Linked DNA regions of Candidatus Annandia adelgestsuga. The protein of the gene in region 1 interacts with the protein of each later gene in a pairwise test. Links are inferred from orthologs where the notes say so. Each region holds a gene or a part of one and is shown in the gene's direction. Other genes may lie near its edges. The genes, in order: eno and rpe.

Evidence for each region.
Region 2: the proteins of eno (region 1) and rpe interact in binary tests that used the Escherichia coli proteins (3 or more experiments, as listed by UniProt). The link is inferred for Candidatus Annandia adelgestsuga from one-to-one orthologs.

Annotation. Positions count from the first base shown.
Region 1 is NZ_CP026513.1:7,000-14,269, forward strand. Bases 967-3,841 are described here. They hold eno (phosphopyruvate hydratase), read left to right. Parts: upstream 967-1,707; coding sequence 1,708-2,976; downstream 2,977-3,841. Other genes in these bases: recA (recombinase RecA), read left to right, coding at 3,175-3,841. In the rest of the region: more of recA, read left to right, coding at 3,842-4,182; alaS (alanine--tRNA ligase), read left to right, coding at 4,218-6,833; C3B56_RS00085 (signal recognition particle receptor subunit alpha), read left to right, coding at 7,154-7,270. UniProt on the Escherichia coli protein: Catalyzes the reversible conversion of 2-phosphoglycerate (2-PG) into phosphoenolpyruvate (PEP). It is essential for the degradation of carbohydrates via glycolysis.
Region 2 is NZ_CP026513.1:163,129-166,403, forward strand. The notes cover bases 1-2,849. They hold rpe (ribulose-phosphate 3-epimerase), read left to right. Parts: upstream 1-1,013; coding sequence 1,014-1,685; downstream 1,686-2,849. Other genes in these bases: aroB (3-dehydroquinate synthase), read left to right, coding at 1-975; trpS (tryptophan--tRNA ligase), read left to right, coding at 1,734-2,735; tsgA (MFS transporter TsgA), read right to left, coding at 2,726-2,849. Outside these bases: more of tsgA, read right to left, coding at 2,850-3,275. UniProt on the Escherichia coli protein: Catalyzes the reversible epimerization of D-ribulose 5-phosphate to D-xylulose 5-phosphate.

The DNA of each region.
Region 1 (7,270 bases):
CTCTAATATTAATGGGAGATCCAAAACAATCTATATATTCTTTTAGAGGTGTTGATATAAATAATTATTTTATTATAAGTAAGAAAATTAATAATAATTATTATATGAATATTAATTGGAGATCTTCATATAATATGATTAAAAGTGTAAATTTTATATTTTCTATAAATAAAAAACCATTTTTATCAAATAAAATTTTTTTTATAAAAAGTAAAAAATCTATAATTAGTAATAATAAAATATTAATACAAAAAAAAAATATATGTGCAGGTTTAAAAATTTGGTTATATTCAAAAAAGAAAATAGATATTGAGAAATATGAAAATATTATGGCAAATCAATGTTCGTTAAATATCTATAATTTATTATTTAATAAAAAATATAAAACTATTTTAATTAATAGTAAAAAAAAAATAAAACATTTAAAAAAATCTGATATAACTATAATTGTCAGAAATTATCATGAATCTTATATTATTCAAAATTTTTTAGATAAATATAATATTTCTTATGATAATTATGTTAATAAAAATGAAGAAATTTTTAATACTTCAGAATCTAAAGAAATTTTATATATATTACAAGCAGTTATTAATCCTAATAATAAAAAATTTTTATTAAATGCATTATCTACAAAAATTTTAAATAAAAATTTTAATGAAATATATAATATTAATATAAATAATAATATGTTTTTAGAAAAATATAATGAATTTAATTATTATTATTTATTATGGGATAGATACGGTATATTATCTTTTATAAATTTATTAATTAAAAATTATAATATAGATATTAATATTATAAATTTATATAATGGTTATAATAGATTTAAAAACTTTTTAAAATTAATAAAAATATTAAATAAAAAATTTTTTTATTTAAATGATAAAAAAAAATTATTATATTGGTTATATAAAAAAAATGAATTATATTCTAAAAATAATATTTATAATAAATTAAATTATATAAAAAAAAATAATAGAGTTAAAATTATAACAGTACATAAATCAAAAGGATTACAATATCCATTAGTGTGGTTGCCATTTATATCAAATTTTTATAACATTAATAATAATAATTTTAAAAATAATACAATAAAAGAAAAAAAAAGATTATCAGAAGATTTAAGAATATTATACGTATCTTTAACAAGATCAATTTGGAATTGTAATATTGGAATTGCCCCAATTATAAAAAATATAAAAAATAAAAAAAATAAAAGTGATTTACATAAAAGCGCTATAGGTTATTTATTTCAAAAAGGAATTCCTATGAATGAGATTGAATTAAAAAAAAAAATATTTAATTTAACAAAAAATATAAAATATATAAAAATAAAAAATATATTATAATTTTTTTTTATTTTATTAATTTATTTTATAAAATTTTATTAATATTAATTTTAATATTATATTATATTAAATATTATAATAAAAAAAATAAAACGTTTTTTTTTGATTTTATATATTAATTAATATATGATATAAAATTATAGCGGGGTGGAGCAGCGCGGTAGCTCGTCGGGCTCATAACCCGAAGGTCGTTGGTTCAAATCCAACCCCCGCAAATATTTTTTAATTATTATTTAGTATATAAAATTTTTATAATTTTAAAATTTTTTAAAAAAAATAATATATATAAGATATAAAATTTATATATTAATTAATTTAAAATAATTAAATAATATTAACTTAGTAGGATTATATGTCTAAAATTATAAAAGTAATTGGTAGAGAAATAATTGATTCTAGAGGAAATCCAACTATAGAAGCTGAAGTACATTTAGAAGATGGTTCTATAGGAATTTTTTCTTCTCCTTCAGGAGCATCTACTGGTTCTAGAGAAGCATTAGAATTAAGAGATAATGATAAAAATAGATTTTTTGGAAAAGGAGTTTTAAAATCAGTTAATTTTATTAATAATATAATTAATAATTCTATAAAAAATAAAAATTCAAAAAATCAAAAATTAATAGATAATATTTTAATAAATTTAGATAATACAAATAATAAATCTAAATTAGGAGCTAATACAATATTAGCAGTTTCTTTAGCAAATGCTAAAGCTGCAGCTAAATCTAAAAAAATGGAACTTTATGAACATATTGCAGAATTAAATAATAATAAAAATTTTTCTATACCATTACCTATGATAAATATAATAAATGGTGGTATACATGCAGATAATAATATTGATATTCAAGAATTTATGATTCAACCTATTAATATAAATAGTATAAAAGAAGCTATTAAAATGGGTTCAGAAATATTTCATAATCTCGCAATAATATTAAAAAAAAAAAATATGAATATTAATGTAGGTGATGAAGGTGGATATGCTCCTAATCTTAAATCTAATAAAGAAGCTTTAGAATGTATTAAAATTTCTATAAAAAAATCAGGATATAAAATTGGTAAAAATGTTGTTCTTGCTATTGATTGTGCTTCATCTGAATTTTTTAATAATAAAACTAAAAAATATGAATTAAAAGGTGAAAAAAAAAAATTTAATTCTAAAGAATTTACAAAATATTTAAAAAATTTATCTAAAAAATATAATATATCTTCTATAGAAGATGGTCAAAATGAAAATGATTGGGAAGGTTTTAAATATCAAACAAAAAAAATGGGAAAAAATATACAGTTAGTAGGTGATGATTTATTTGTAACAAATAATAAAATTTTACGTAAAGGTATTAAAGAAAAAATAGTTAATTCTATATTAATAAAATTAAATCAAATAGGTTCTTTGACTGAAACTTTAAATACTATTAATTTAGCAAAAAAATATGGATATAAAATTATAATATCACATCGTTCTGGTGAAACTGAAGATACTACTATTGCTGATTTAGCAGTTGGAGTTTCTGCTGATCAAATTAAAAGTGGTTCCATGAGTCGTTCTGAAAGAATAGCTAAATATAATAGATTAATTAGAATAGAGGAATTGCTTAATAAACAATTAAATAAATAATGATAATAAAAATAAATAATTTTACTAAATTTATAATATTTTATATATTATTTTATATAATAATATATATTTTACCTTCATTAATATTTAAAATAATAAAATTTTTATTTAACTATTATTCTTAATTATAATTTTAAAATAAAAATTTAATAAAAATAATTTATAAAAATTTAATTAATAAATATAAAATAGGATGATATTTTGATAGATTTAAAAAAAAAAAAAAAATTAAAAATAACAATTGATCAAATTGAAAAAAAATTTGGTAAAGGTTCTATTATGTGTTTAGGGGATAATCATTCTATGAACATAAAAACAATATCTACTGGTTCTTTATCTTTAGATATTGCTTTAGGAGTTGGTGGTTTACCTATGGGAAGAATAGTAGAAATTTATGGTCCAGAATCATCTGGTAAAACTACTTTAACTTTACAAATAATAGCTTCTGCTCAAAAAGAAAACAAAATTTGTGCTTTTATTGATGCAGAACATTCTTTAGATCCTTTATATGCTAAAAAATTAGGAGTAGATATTGATAATTTATTATGTTCACAACCAGATAATGGAGAACAAGCTTTAGAAATTTGTAATAAATTATCTAAATCAGGTATTGTAAAAGTTATTGTTATAGATTCGGTTGCTTCATTAACACCAAAAAAGGAAATAGAAGGAAATATAGAAGATTCTCATATAGGATTAACTGCAAGAATGATGGGAAAAGCAATGAGAAAATTATCAATTAATTTAAAAAAAACAAACACATTATTAATTTTAATAAATCAAATTAGAATTAAAATAGGAATCAATTTTGGTAATCCAGAAATTACAACTGGTGGTAATGCTTTAAAATTTTATGCATCTATTAGATTAGATATTAGAAAAATAGGATTAATAAAAAAAGGAGAAAATATAATAGGAAATGAAACTAGAGTTAAAGTAGTTAAAAATAAAGTTTCTTCTCCATTTAAACAAGCTGAATTTCAAATAATATTTGGTAAAGGTATTAATATATATGATGAGATTTTAAAACTAAGTATTAAACATAATTTAATATTAAAATCAGGTTCATGGTATAGTTATAAAAAAAATAAAATAGGTCAAGGAAAAAAAAATGTTTATCAATATTTAAAAAATAATCCAAAAATTTATATTAATTTAAAAAACAAAATTAAAAAAAAATTACTAAAAAATAATTTTTTAAAATAATATTTATAATAATTAATATTTAAATGGAAATATTAATGAAAAAAAGTATGCATGAAATTAGAAAAATATTTATTAATTTTTTTATTAATAAAAATCATGTTTTTATTAAAAGCAGTTCATTAATTCCATATAATGATCCTACATTATTATTTACTAATGCTGGAATGAATCAATTTAAAGAAATTTTTTTAGGAAATTATAAAAATTTTAATTTTAAAAAAGTAGTAACATCACAAAGATGTATAAGAGTAGGAGGAAGACATAATGATTTAAATAATATTGGAAATGATGAATATCATAATACATTCTTTGAAATGTTAGGAAATTTTAGTTTTGGAAGTTATTTTAAAAAAGAATCTATATTATACGCATGGGAATTATTAACAAATAAAAATCTTTTTAATTTAAACCCTGATAAATTATTAGTAACTGTATATTATAAAGATGTACAATCTTATAATATTTGGATTAAAAATATTGGTATTTCTAAAAAAAATATATTAAAAATTTATGATAATAAAAAATTAAATATATCTTCTAATTTTTGGCAAATGGGTGATACTGGTCCATGTGGACCATGTACTGAAATATATTATAATTATAAAAATGAAAATAATATTTCATTAATAAATAATGAATATTTAAAAAAAAATTGTTTAGAAATATGGAATATTGTATTTATACAATTTAATAAATTATCTAATGGTAAATTATTAAAATTAGATAAACCTTTAGTTGATACAGGTATGGGTTTAGAGCGTATTACATCAGTTTTACAAAATGTTAAATCTAATTATAAAACTAATATTTTTAAATTAATAATACAAGAAATTAAAAATTTATTTATTAAATTAACATTAAATAAAAAATTTTTATATATAATTTCTGATCATATAAGATCTTGTATATTTTTAATTTATGATGGTATTTTACCTTCTAATGAAGGTAGGGGTTATATATTACGTCATATTATTAGAAGATGTATACAACAAGGATATATAATAAAATATTATAAACCATTTTTATATAAATTAGTTATACCAGTTATAAATGTTATTAAATTATTACATCCTTATTTAATAAAAAAAAATATATACATAAAAAAAATTATTAAAAAAGAAGAAAAAAAATTTATAAAAACATTAGGATATGGTTTAAAAATTTTAAATAAAAAATTAAAAAATATAAATAATAAAAAATTAGATGGTAAAATAGCTTTTAATTTATATGATACTTTTGGTTTTCCATTAGATTTAACTTTAAATATTTGTAATAATCTTGGTATATCAATAGATAATAAAGAATATGAAAAACAAATGTTAAAACAAAAAAAAAAATCAAGAAATAATAAATTTAAATTAAAATATAGTAATAATATAATACCAAGTAGTATATTTATTGGTTATTATAAAAACAAATGCAAAACTAAAATAAATTATATTATAGTAAATAATAAATTTAAAAAAAAAATTTGTAATGGTGAAAAATGTATAATTTTTTTAGATAAAACACCATTTTATGCTGAATCTGGTGGTCAAATAGGAGATAGTGGATATTTAAAAAATAAAAATTTTTTTTTTGAAGTACAAGATACACAAAAATATAGTAAATCTATAGGACATATAGGTATATTAAAAGTTGGTACAATTATTATTAATGATAATTGTATAGCTAACATTAATATAAAAAGAAGACATAATATTTGTATTAATCATTCATCTACTCATTTATTAAAAAAATCTTTAAAAAAAATTTTAAATAGTAATATTAAACAAAAAGGTTCTTTAATAAAAGAAAATTATTTTAATTTTGATTTTAATTATAAAAAAAATATTTCTGATAAAGATTTATATAACATAGAATTACTTTTAAATAATTATATTAAAAAAAAAATAAATGTTAATATTTATTATAAAAAAAAAAAATTTATAAAATTTAAAAAAAAATTATTTATTTATAATTACAAAAATAATAATAATATAAGATTAATAAATATAGAAAATATTTTTCAAGAATTTTGTTGTGGAACTCATATTAAAAATACAAAAGAAATTGGAATATTTATAATAAAATCTAAAATAAAAAAATCTAAAAATATATATAGAATAAAAGCTATTACTGAAAAATATGCTATAAATTATATTATAAAAAAAAAAAATAATATGAACAAAATTTTAAAAAAATTAAAAATTGATGATAATAAATTAGATTCAAAAATAAAATTAATATTAAAAAATAATAAAAAATATAAAAAAAAGATAAAAGAAATACAAAAATTAAATATTAAAAATGAAATAAATTTAATAAAATATAAATCTAAAAATATAAATAATTACAAAATTATAATTAGTAAAGTTGATATTAATTATAAATTTTATAAAAGAATAATAAATTATATTAAAAATAAATTAAATTATACTATTATATTTTTAATTTTTAATAATAAAAATAATTATTTTTTAATAATATATGTTAATGAATGTATTAAAGAAAAAATTAATTCAAAAATAATATTAAATAAATTTTATGAAGAGTATAAAAATATTTTTTTAAAAAATAAAAATTTTGTAAATAAAGATGGTATATTTTTAAAAAAAAATAATTTAAATTTAAATAAAATTAAAAATTTTATTTTAAAAAAAATAATATAATTAATTTATAGTTATATTAATTAAATAGTTGATAAATATAAATAAATTTGATATAATAAATTTAATAATTTTAATATTAATATATTAATATTTTATAAACAGATGAGATGGCCGAGTGGTTTAAGGCACTCTCCTGCTAAGAGAGTATACGAGTAAAATCCGTATCGAGGGTTCGAATCCCTCTCTCATCTTTAAAAAGCATCCGTAGCTCAGTTGGATAGAGTACTCGGCTACGAACCGAGCGGTCGAAGGTTCGAATCCTTCCGGGTGCAAATTTTATAATTAAATAATATTTTTATATATTATAATAAGAAATAAAAATGTTTAATAATCTATCTAAAAATTTAATAAAATTAATTAATAAAATTAAAAATAATAAAATTAATAACGATAAAAATATAAAATTAATTTTAGAAAAAATACGTCTTATTCTAATA
Region 2 (3,275 bases), 160 kb from region 1 along the record:
ATTATAACAAATAAAATAATATTAAATTTATATAAAGATTATATTAATAATTTTATAAAAAAAAAAAATATAAAATATAAAATATTTATTATAAAAGATGGTGAAAGTTATAAAAATATAAAAACAGTTAATAAAATTATAAATTATTTATTATCTAATAATTATGATAAAAATACTATATTAATTTCTTTAGGTGGTGGTGTTATTGGAGATATAACTGGTTTTACTGCTTCTATTTATCATAGAGGAATTAAATTTATACAAATACCAACTACTTTATTATCTCAAGTAGACGCTTCAATAGGAGGTAAAACTGGTGTTAATCATAAAATTGGTAAAAATATGATTGGTACATTTTATCAACCAATAATAATATTAACAGATATATTTTTTTTAAAAACTTTATCTAAAAAAGAACTAAAATCTGGTTTAGTTGAAGTAATTAAATATGGAATTATTTTTGATAAAAAATTTTTTAATTGGATAGAAGATAATATTAATGATTTAATTAATATTAATAAAAAAAAAATTCTATATTGTGTTAATCGTTGTTGTGAAATAAAATCATTTTTTATTAAAAATGATGAAAAAGAAAATAATATTAGATCATTATTAAATCTTGGACATACTTATGGGCATGCAATAGAATCTTATACTAAATATAAAAATTGGTCACACGGTGAATCAGTTGCTTCTGGAATAATAATGTCATGTTTTACTTCAGAACAATTAAATATATTTAAAAAAAAATATACAAAACGTATTATAAAATTATTTAAATTATTAGATTTAAATATTAAAGGTCCTGATAATATGAATGCAACAGATTATATTAAATATATGAAAATTGATAAAAAAGCAACGTTAAATAAAATTAATTTAATAATACCTATTAGAATTGGAAAAGCTATTATTATGAATAATGTTTCTGAAAATATTATAATAAAATCTATTAATAAGGCTAAAAAATTATAATACTAATAATTTTTTAAATTTTATATTAAAAGGATAAAATGAAAAAATTTTTATTAGCTCCATCAATATTAGCAGCAAATTTTTCTAATTTAGGTTTAGAAATTATTAGAGTCTTATCTGCAGGTTGCAATTTAATACATTTTGATGTTATGGATAATCATTATGTTCCAAATCTTAGTATGGGGCCTTTAATACTTGATTCTATTATAAAATATATAGTTAAATCATCATATATAGATGTACATTTAATGGCAAATCCAGTTGAAAAATTAATAAATATATTTGCAAAAAAAAAAGTACATTCTATTAGTTTTCATCCTGAAACATCAAAAAATATATTACAATCTTTATCTTTAATTAAAAATTATAATTGTAAAGCTGGTTTAGTTATTAATCCTAATGATTCAATAGATTTTTTATATGATTTTATGGATAAATTAGATATAATTGTAGTTATGCTAGTTAATCCAGGTTTTGGCAATCAAAAATTAATATTAAAAACTATAAATAAAGTTAAAAAAATAAAAAAAATGATAAAAAAAAGTGGATATAATATTTTAATCGAAGTAGACGGTGGAATAACAATTGATAATATTAATAAAATAGCTAAATCTGGTGCAGATATTTTTGTAATTGGTTCTACTATATTTAATAGTAAAAATTATTTAAAAATAATACAAAAAATACGTCAAAAATTAAAAAATTTTTAATAAAATATATAATTTTTATTAAATGTTTATTTAAAAATATAAAATTTAATGAAAAAATCAATTGTTTTTAGCGCTATACAACCTTCAGGAGTTATAACATTAGGAAATTATATAGGAGTATTAAAAAATTGGAAAATTTTACAAAATAATTATAATTGTATTTATTGTATTGCAGATATGCATTCTATTACTAATAAAATTAATCCAAAATTATTTAAAAAAAATATTATGGATAATGTAGCTTTATATTTATCTTGCAATATTAATCCTAAAAAAAGTATTATTTTTATTCAATCACATGTTAAATATCACACACAATTATGTTGGATTTTAAATTGTTTTACATATTTAGGTGAATTAACACGTATGACTCAATTTAAAAGTAAAATTAAAAATATATTTAATAAAATAAATTTAGGTTTATTAAATTATCCAATATTAATGGCATCTGATATTTTATTATATCAAACTAATAAAGTACCAGTAGGTAAAGATCAAATACAACATTTGGAATTAAGTAAAAAAATAGCTAAAAGATTTAATAAAATTTATAATAAAAAAATATTTAATATACCAGAACCATTATTAAATAATGGTAATAAAATAATGTCTTTATCTAATCCTAAAAAAAAAATGTCTAAATCAGATATAAATAAAAATAGTTTTATTAGTTTATTAGATGATCCTAAAAAAATACATAAAAAAATTAAAAAATCATTTACAGATATTGATAATCCTCCTAAAATATATTATGATATTAAAAAAAAACCAGGAATATCTAATTTGTTATTAATATTATCAAATCTTACTGGAAAAAAAATGTCTATTATAGAAAAAGAATTTGAAAATCAAAATTATTCATATTTAAAAATAAATGTTATAAATTATATAACAGATACTATAAGTGATATACAACATAATTTTAATATATATAAAAAAAATAAAGATTTTTTAGAATATATATTAAAATATGGATCTAAAAAAGCATCTAAATATGCTAAAAAAACTATTGAAAAAGTATATAATGTTATTGGTTTATATTATTTATAATTATTAAATTTATTATGTTTAGTAAAAAATAATAATATTATATTTATAATAAAAACAATAAAATAAAGAATATTTGAAATACATAATACTATAAAAGTATTATTAGAAGATAATAAAAAATAACTTATATTAAGTGTAATAAAACTACCAGTAGTACCAAAAATTAATGTTAAATTTATAAATTTTGTATATGGTTTTTTAGTTTGCATAGAACTTAAAGTAATTATAATTGTATATATTGAACTTGAAAAAAAACCTATCAAAGATATAATAAAATTTAATAAATTAATATTTTTACATTGTAAAAAAATAAATACTAATATAGAAGATATAAAAGTTAAAAATATTAATATTTTTTGTATATCAAATTTTTTACTTATATAACTAAAAAACCACATACCTAACATATAAAAAAACCAAAAAATACTAATTGTTTTATTTTCATAAAAATAATTTATATTATTAATATATTTTTTTATATAAATAGGTATCCAGCTAACAAACATACATTGTGCTGAAATATAAAATAAAGATGATAAA